2 regions of the Paenibacillus sp. FSL P2-0089 genome follow, and region 1 is predicted to be linked to the other one. Evidence: riboswitches for the same ligand, from Rfam matches in the RefSeq annotation. Region 1 holds a riboswitch; the other holds the start of a gene.
The links. Region 1 has a riboswitch for cyclic di-GMP ahead of NST69_RS01590 (transglutaminase-like domain-containing protein). Riboswitches for the same ligand answer to the same signal wherever they lie in the genome.
Positions count from the first base shown of each region.

Region 2: linked by a shared signal. The riboswitch ahead of NST69_RS03390 (PA14 domain-containing protein) and the one ahead of NST69_RS01590 (transglutaminase-like domain-containing protein) in region 1 are both predicted to bind cyclic di-GMP.

Region 1 is NZ_CP152006.1:381,445-386,021, forward strand. It holds gene NST69_RS01575 (glycosyltransferase family 2 protein) at 1-419, shown strand, start outside; gene NST69_RS01580 (GtrA family protein) at 409-813, shown strand; gene NST69_RS01585 (class D sortase) at 882-1,535, shown strand; cyclic di-GMP riboswitch class I at 1,661-1,742, shown strand; cyclic di-GMP riboswitch class I at 1,816-1,896, shown strand; gene NST69_RS01590 (transglutaminase-like domain-containing protein) at 1,910-2,719, shown strand; rRNA gene NST69_RS01595 (16S ribosomal RNA) at 3,086-4,577, shown strand, end outside.
Region 2 is NZ_CP152006.1:831,323-835,899, forward strand. It holds gene NST69_RS03385 (sugar phosphate nucleotidyltransferase) at 780-2,153, shown strand; cyclic di-GMP riboswitch class I at 2,291-2,371, shown strand; gene NST69_RS03390 (PA14 domain-containing protein) at 2,386-4,577, shown strand, end outside.

The sequences.
Region 1 (4,577 bases):
GCTTCCGGCAGACCATGGTGGAATATGTGCGGGAGGAACGCTTCGCCGGGGAGACGAAATATCCGCTCAAAAAAATGATCCGCTTTGCGCTCGACGGAATCACCTCCTTCTCGCACAAGCCGCTCAAAATCGCCTCTTATGTCGGCTTCTTCCTGTCCTTCTCCAGCTTCATCTACCTGTTTCTGGTCTTATTCCAGAAAGTCTTCACCTCTTGGACTGTGCCGGGCTGGGCATCCATTGTCGGGGTGAACCTGCTGTTTAACGGCATTGTGCTGATGCTGCTGGGCGTGATCGGGGAATACATCGGACGGATCTATGATGAATCTAAGGATAGACCGCTTTATATCGTACGCGAGACCCGAGGCTACCCGGAGGCAGAGGCCGAAGACACGCGGAAGGCAAGCGATTATGCAAGATAAGGCTTGGCGCGCAGGCATGATCCAATTTCTGAAATTCAATGCGGTGGGCCTGCTTAACACGTTCATTGATTTTGCAGTATTTACCCTGCTGCATTCCCTGGGCATGCTTAACACCCCTGCACAGATTATTTCCTACAGTGCCGGGACGGCCAATAGCTTTTTCTGGAATAAAAAGGTGACCTTCAAGGGAAGGGACAGAGGCGGGGATGGCCGCTTTGACCGGATGCAGCTGGTGAGATTTATTGTGCTGAATCTGCTGGTGCTGGGCATTTCGGTGCTGCTGATTCATCTGCTGACTGATCGGCTGGGCGTCCAGGTGCTGATGGCCAAGGTGCTGGTTACCTTTGTTACAGTAATCATTAATTTTTTTGGAAGCCGGAAGTGGGTATTTTAAAGAGAGCGTATATCTTGCCCGTATTCTTCGGAGGAAAGCACTTATTCTATATTGCGGAGGCGATTGTCATGCGGAAGTTATCCTATTTGATTATACTTGCCGGGGTCCTGATTATGCTCTACCCCAAAGGAAGCGAATGGTACGAGGACCGTCAGCAGCAGAAGCTGCTGGAAGAGGCTGAACAGGCCTATAGTGAAATCGTTCCTTCGGCTACGGCTCCTGCCAGCCAGGATCTGAGCAAGCCTTATGCGGAAGTCACCCAGCTGCTGGCTGAAGAGTCTGGTGCGGAAGAGCCGGTTCCCACTACAGCGCCCGAGCTTGAAGTGGGAGGCAAAATCACCGCTATTATTGAAATCGATAAAATCGATCTGAAGCTGCCTGTACTGGAGGGCGCCACCAAGACCAATATGAAGCATGCAGCCGCGCATATGAAGGAGACAGCTCCGATTGGCGCGGTAGGCAATGCAGCGATTGCGGCACATCGGTCAAGAACGGCAGGGCGGCTGTTCAACAGACTGGATGAGGTCGGTAAAGGGGATGCCATTACTGTTATTACAAGCGGACAGGAATACAAATATGTTGTATATGATGTATCTATTGTAGAGCCTACCGATATTTCAGTACTGAAGGGTAAGGATGATGATAAGATTCTGACCCTCATTACCTGTGATCCGCTTGTCAACCCTACCCACAGACTCATCATTCATGCAAAGTTGACCTGATTGTCATAGGACAATGCTGAGAAAGGTCAAAAAACATAAAATTTTAGTCTATTTTTGCGGGAATCTAGTGATTTGGGTCTTGCTAATAGATTGAGATATGGTAAGCTATAACTATGAAAGCTAATACACGATAACGGCAAACCTATCGAAAGGTAGGGACGCAAAGCTACAGGGCCTTCCCGTCATGGATGGCAGCCAGTTACCGAATGAAGAGGCTTTTTTTGTTTGTTTTCATTCTGAATCTGTCATTATGTGGCAGTAGATTGGACAGATAAAGCTTATACGATAACGGCAAACCTATCGAAAGGTAGGGACGCAAAGCTAAAGGGCCTTCCCGTAAGAATGGCAGCCAGCTACCGAAAGGGGTTTTATCCATGAAGAAGTTTTATTTAATGCTGATTACACTTTTTGTGATCGTCACTTCCGTGCAGACAGGCACTGCTCAAGCTGCTAATGCAGATTCAAGCTGGTTAAATGTTGGACAACTTGATCAAGGGGTTATCGGGGTTTCGTACGATGTTCCTAAAGACAAGAAGATGAAGCTCATGATTACCAAGGACAATAACAGCTATACTTACAACTTATACACTTCCAAACCGACCGAGACGTTCCCGCTGCAACAAGGTAATGGCTCTTACAAGGTCTCCGTTCTTGAGAATACTACCGGTAACAAATACAAGGTACTATCTTCCGAGACTGTATCTCTCTCAATGAGCAATGTGAATGCCGTATATTTGAGCTCTGTACAGAATGTAAAGTGGAGTTCTTCCGATAAATCCGTTCAAAAGGCAGCACAGCTTACAAAGGGTCTGACCACAGATGCAGACAAAGTTAAGGCTATCTACAATTACATCGTAGCTAACGTGAAATATGACTACTCTCTGGCCAACAGCGTAAGCACAGATTATATTCCGAACAACGACAACACACTGGCTACCAATAAGGGTATCTGCTACGATTACGCTTCCTTGTTCGCTACTATGCTCCGCAGTGAAGGGATTCCAACCAAGTTGGTTATGGGGAATACAAGCTATGTAACTTCATACCATGCCTGGAACGAAGTGTTCCTGAATGGCAAATGGGTGACGATTGATACTACAGTGGATGCAGGTCTGGGTAAGAAAACAGCATCAACTGAACTGATCAAATCAGCAAGCAAATATACTGCAGCGAAATTCTACTAAGAATAGCTGTAACTATAGCATTATCTGAGAATAACCCGCTTAGTCATTAAGCGGGTTATTTTTATTTATATAAAGGTTGCTTTTTAATAGAAGGATAGGTTATTATAAATAAGCGTTGTTGGAGCGGCAAAGGAAATGAGAGATTACTTAAATAAGTGATTTCAAAAATAAAGCTTGCATTGCTCAGATGGACGTGATATATTATAAGAGTTGCTGGTGACGATGACATCGACACTAACAACGAGCTTGATCTTTGAAAACTGAACAACGAGTGAGTATCTGGAAATCACTTCGGTGAGATCCAAAAATGAGAATGTAAATTCTCGTCAGATGTTTCAAAATGAGCAATCGCTCTTTCTAAATACCAATTTGGAGAGTTTGATCCTGGCTCAGGACGAACGCTGGCGGCATGCCTAATACATGCAAGTCGAGCGGAGTTTGAGAGGAAGCTTGCTTCCTTTCAGACTTAGCGGCGGACGGGTGAGTAACACGTAGGCAACCTGCCCTCAAGCCTGGGATAACTACCGGAAACGGTAGCTAATACCGGATAATTTCTTTTTTCTCCTGAGAGAAGAATGAAAGGCGGAGCAATCTGCTGCTTGGGGATGGGCCTGCGGCGCATTAGCTAGTTGGTGGGGTAACGGCCCACCAAGGCGACGATGCGTAGCCGACCTGAGAGGGTGAACGGCCACACTGGGACTGAGACACGGCCCAGACTCCTACGGGAGGCAGCAGTAGGGAATCTTCCGCAATGGGCGCAAGCCTGACGGAGCAATGCCGCGTGAGTGATGAAGGTTTTCGGATCGTAAAGCTCTGTTGCCAGGGAAGAACGTCCGGTAGAGTAACTGCTACCGGAGTGACGGTACCTGAGAAGAAAGCCCCGGCTAACTACGTGCCAGCAGCCGCGGTAATACGTAGGGGGCAAGCGTTGTCCGGAATTATTGGGCGTAAAGCGCGCGCAGGCGGTTATTTAAGTCTGGTGTTTAAACCTTGGGCTCAACCTGAGGTCGCACTGGAAACTGGGTGACTTGAGTACAGAAGAGGAAAGTGGAATTCCACGTGTAGCGGTGAAATGCGTAGATATGTGGAGGAACACCAGTGGCGAAGGCGACTTTCTGGGCTGTAACTGACGCTGAGGCGCGAAAGCGTGGGGAGCAAACAGGATTAGATACCCTGGTAGTCCACGCCGTAAACGATGAGTGCTAGGTGTTAGGGGTTTCGATACCCTTGGTGCCGAAGTTAACACAGTAAGCACTCCGCCTGGGGAGTACGGTCGCAAGACTGAAACTCAAAGGAATTGACGGGGACCCGCACAAGCAGTGGAGTATGTGGTTTAATTCGAAGCAACGCGAAGAACCTTACCAGGTCTTGACATCCAACTAACGAAGCAGAGATGCATCAGGTGCCCTTCGGGGAAAGTTGAGACAGGTGGTGCATGGTTGTCGTCAGCTCGTGTCGTGAGATGTTGGGTTAAGTCCCGCAACGAGCGCAACCCTTGACTTTAGTTGCCAGCAGGTGAAGCTGGGCACTCTAGAGTGACTGCCGGTGACAAACCGGAGGAAGGTGGGGATGACGTCAAATCATCATGCCCCTTATGACCTGGGCTACACACGTACTACAATGGCCGGTACAACGGGAAGCGAAGCCGCGAGGTGGAGCCAATCCCAGCAAAGCCGGTCTCAGTTCGGATTGCAGGCTGCAACTCGCCTGCATGAAGTCGGAATTGCTAGTAATCGCGGATCAGCATGCCGCGGTGAATACGTTCCCGGGTCTTGTACACACCGCCCGTCACACCACGAGAGTTTACAACACCCGAAGTCGGTGGGGTAACCCGCAAGGGAGCCAGCCGCCGAAGGTG
Region 2 (4,577 bases), 450 kb from region 1:
ATTTCCCGGATGCGGGCCAAATGGAGCAAATGAAGAGCACAAGTGCCCCTGAATCCCGGGAAAGTTGGCTAAACGAGCAAATGAAGAGCATAAGTGCACCTGATTTCTCGGATATGGGCCAAATGGAGGAAATGAGGAGCACTAGTGCCTAGTACTTAACTAACTAGCTTCTGCCGCCGCGAACTTGTGCGGCGAGCCCTTGGCACAAGAGTCTTGAATCCAGGTCTTGAATTCCGGTCTTTAATTCCATTGTCTTGGATTTTGTTGCCCTATACTCTTGTTCTCTCCAGCCGCTAGGTCAGCGGCGACGCCTTGGAACAAGCGGCACTTAAGAGTCTTTGAGTCTCTGAGCCTTTGAATTTTTCTCCGCCGCAACAGTAGGCGGCAACCAGGGATTCAATTGTCGTGAAGGCAGGCTGCCGGCAACCAGGATTCAACTGCTGCCGCGCAAGCATAGCGGCGGCCCGGCTCCCCTTGCCGCTACAACAAGCGGCAATATCGGATCTTTAGCCGGGAGCTTCGCCAGCGGGCGAAGCGGATATAAAATCACAAGCCTGTTATGAAATGGAGCGGAGAGGAATTTTGGAGCTGTAGGAGCGTTAGCGTCCGCCTTTGTCTCCGGATGTTATCTGCTGCAAGCAATATAATCAACAACATCTGGAGACAACAGCGGCCGTAAGCCCAAAATTCCTTGCAGCGACCCTCATAACAGGCGGGATTTAACTCACAGCTCCGGCAACAAGAAATACCCAATAACAATACGATATGGAGGGTTCACTATGAAACTAGTACTTCTATCAGGCGGCTCCGGCAAGCGGCTCTGGCCGTTGTCCAATGATTCACGCTCCAAGCAATTTCTGAAGGTACTGGCAAGCCCGGCAGGTGAACCGGAATCAATGGTACAACGGGTATGGAGACAGCTGGAGGAGAACGGCATGGCCGGGTCCTCGTATCTGGCGACCGGGCGCAGCCAGGTGGAGATGATCCAGAGCCAGCTCGGCAGCGAGGTGCCGATCATTGTAGAGCCGGAGCGGCGGGATACCTTCCCGGCTATTGCGCTGACGGCGGCCTACCTGTATTCCATCGCGGGGGTGTCCCCAAGCGAGACCGTGGCGATTCTGCCGGTGGACCCATACGTGGAATCCTCCTTTTTCGAAACGGTGCTGCAGCTGGAGAACACCATGCTGGTGAGCGGGGCAAACCTGGCGCTGATGGGCGTAGTTCCCGAGCATGCTTCGGAGAAATACGGCTACATTATTCCAACGGGCGCAGATGCGGGAGCGAATGGTTACCTGCAGGTGAGCCACTTCCAGGAGAAGCCGGACCGTGTGCAGGCCGAGGAGCTGATCGGCAAGGGGGCGCTCTGGAACTGCGGAGTGTTCGCCTTCCGTCTGGGTTACCTGCTGGATATCCTGCAGCGCAAAGGGCTGCCGCTCAATTACGAGGAGCTGCAGAAGCAGTATAAGCTGCTGTCCTCGATTAGCTTCGATTACGAAGTGGTGGAGAAAGAAGAGAACATCGTCGTGCAGCCTTATGCCGGATTCTGGAAAGACCTGGGCACCTGGAATACGCTGACCGAGGAAATGACCAGTAACCATGTCGGCAAAGGCTTCATCACCGCTGACTCCGAAGGCACCTGCCTCATTAACGAGCTGGATATTCCAATCACGGTAATCGGGGCGAAGGATCTGATTATCGCCGCCAGCCCGGACGGCATTCTGGTGACGCACAAGGCCGAGAGTCCGCGGATCAAGGAAGTGCTGAAGACTTTTGAACAAAGACCGATGTACGAAGAGCGCCGCTGGGGCCACTACAAGGTAATCGATTATGTGAAATATGACGAAGGCAACGAGGTGCTGACCAAGCGGATTTTCATCAATGAGGGCAAAAATATCAGCTACCAGCTGCATCACAAACGCAGTGAAATCTGGACCTTCGTCAGCGGGGAAGCCAGCATTGTCATCAATGAGAAGATGCATAAGGTGAGGGCGGGAGATGTGGTGCGGATACCGGAAGGGACCAAGCATGCCATTCTTGCTCTTACCGATGTGGAATTCATTGAGGTGCAGACAGGGTCTGAGCTGGTAGAGGAGGACAATATCCGTATTACTCTGGACTGGGAGGATATCGCTCTACATCAGTTCATTTCGTAGGTCTAACTTATCTATTTAACCAATTGTTACAATTTTAAATCAGGCATTTAGAACTATTTTTCAGACAAAATTTGTTTTTACTCTACATTAAATTTGCATATCGACGATACTTACGGTAAGAGGGATTGATCCTTCCAAAACGACAATGGCAAACCTAATCGAAAGATAGGGACGCAAAGCTATAGGGCCTTCGCAAGAGTGGCAGCCTGGCTACCGAAAGGAAGAGAATATTGTGAAAACTTACCGTAAGTCTCGTTTGCTCTGCGCTGTGCTGTCGCTGGCCGTGGTATTGTCTGCTGTACCCGTGGGACTGGGAATCGCCCCGTCCACTGTCAAGGCTGCTTCCTCTACAGGAGCACCAGTGAATCCTAATGCTTCAGCCGAGGCGGTCAAGCTGCTGAACAGTCTCTATGAGATCTCCGGGAACGGAATCATTACAGGGCAGCATGACTATTTCGAAAGTCCGGATGAGCTGAGCAACAAGCTGAAGGGAACAAGCGGACAATACGCCGCACTGCATGGGTATGAGCTTGGAGCAATCGGTGGACAGAGCGAGAGCGGAGTAGCTGCACAACGCAAAAATATCGTCTGGAGTGCAACGAACTGGTCCAGAGCGGGCGGCATTGTCGCCATGACCTTCCACCAGAGTCTGCCGGGCACCAAGTACGAATGGTCCAATGTGCAGAAGCCAATTACTCAGGCGCAATTTAACAAATACGTAACCCCCGGCACGCCAGAGTATAATGCTCTGATCACTGATCTGGATAAAGTAGCTGTCTCTCTGAAAAGTCTGCGGGATGCTAAGGTTCCGATCCTCTGGAGACCGTACCATGAAATGAACGGCGGCTGGTTCTGGTGGGGCAAGAAAGACAACTTCACTGCACTATGGAATATTATGTATGACCGGTTCGTGAACGTTCATCAGTTAAATAATCTGATTTGGGTATGGAACCCGAATGCGCCGAATGCCAACTCTGATCCCTATGCACGGACCTATCCGGGCGCGGACAGAGTGGATGTACTGGCAGCAGATATATATAATAACGACTACTCGAATAAATATCATGACGATCTGACCAGCCTGGCTGGCGGCAAACCGATCGGCATCGGCGAGAACGGCGAAATGCCGAACATCTCGAAGCTGAAGCTAACTCAGCAGAATTACGTGTTCATGATGAACTGGGGCAAGATGCTCTATGAGAATAACAGCACGGCGACAATCAAGAATTTCATGAATGACAGCTACACACTGACCCGTGACCAATATAAGGCCTGGTCTGCTCCGGCGGCGGCTCCTAAGCCAACGGTAACGCCAACGCCTACCGCAACGCCGACTGCAACACCGACACCAACGCCGACTGTAACACCAACGCCGACTGCAACACCGACACCAACGCCGACTGCAACACCAACCGTTGCGCCGATTCCGAAGCCGGTCCCAACCTCCGGTGATACGGACAGTAAGCCTGCCCAGAATGGCTTGCTTGGAGAATACTTCAAGAACATGACGCTCTCGGGGACACCGGTTATGGTGCGTAACGATGATGTCATCAGCTTCAATTGGCGCCAGGGTACTCCTAATGCTGCACTCGGTGTAGACTACTTCTCGATCCGCTGGACCGGCCAGATTAAGCCCGCTTACAGCGAGACCTATCAGTTCTATACTACATCGGATGATGGTATCCGCCTGTGGGTGAACGGCACAGCAGTCATCGACAGCTGGGTCAAGCAGAGCGGAACTGCCCGCACAGGAAGTATAGCCTTGACTGCGGGGCAACTGTACGATATTAAGGTAGAGTATTATGAGAATGCAGGCGATGCGAATGTCCATCTGATGTGGCAGAGCCCCAGCCAGGTGAAGGGAACCGTACCTGCAAGTGCGCTTTTCTCCAGAGCAGGCAACACATCCATACCTGCTCCAGCTGCAACAGCAGTACCGACAACGGTACCAGCAGCGACAGCAGCACCAGCACAGACAGCAACGCCGGCACCAGTAACGACACCAATGCCAACACCAGCACCAACACTGACGCCAGTACCGACACCAACGCCAACACCGGTGCCTACGCCGACAGCGGTTCCCGTTCCTTCTCCTACAGCAACACCGGCGGATCTGCCGGTAGAAGTTCCTGCTGCCAATGGGCTGTACGCGGAATACTTCAATAATATGACTCTATCGGGCGAACCCGCTGTAGTGCGTACCGATGCTGTGCTTGATTTCAACTGGCGCCAAGGCACGCCGGATGCCGCTATCGGCATAGACTTCTTCTCTGTCCGCTGGAGCGGGAAGATGAAGCCGCTCTACACGGAGACTTATCAGATCTACACCACTTCCGATGACGGTATCCGCGTACGGGTGAACGGTGAGCTTGTGATTGACAGCTGGGTGAAGCAGAGCGGCACCGAACGCATGGGCAGCATCAG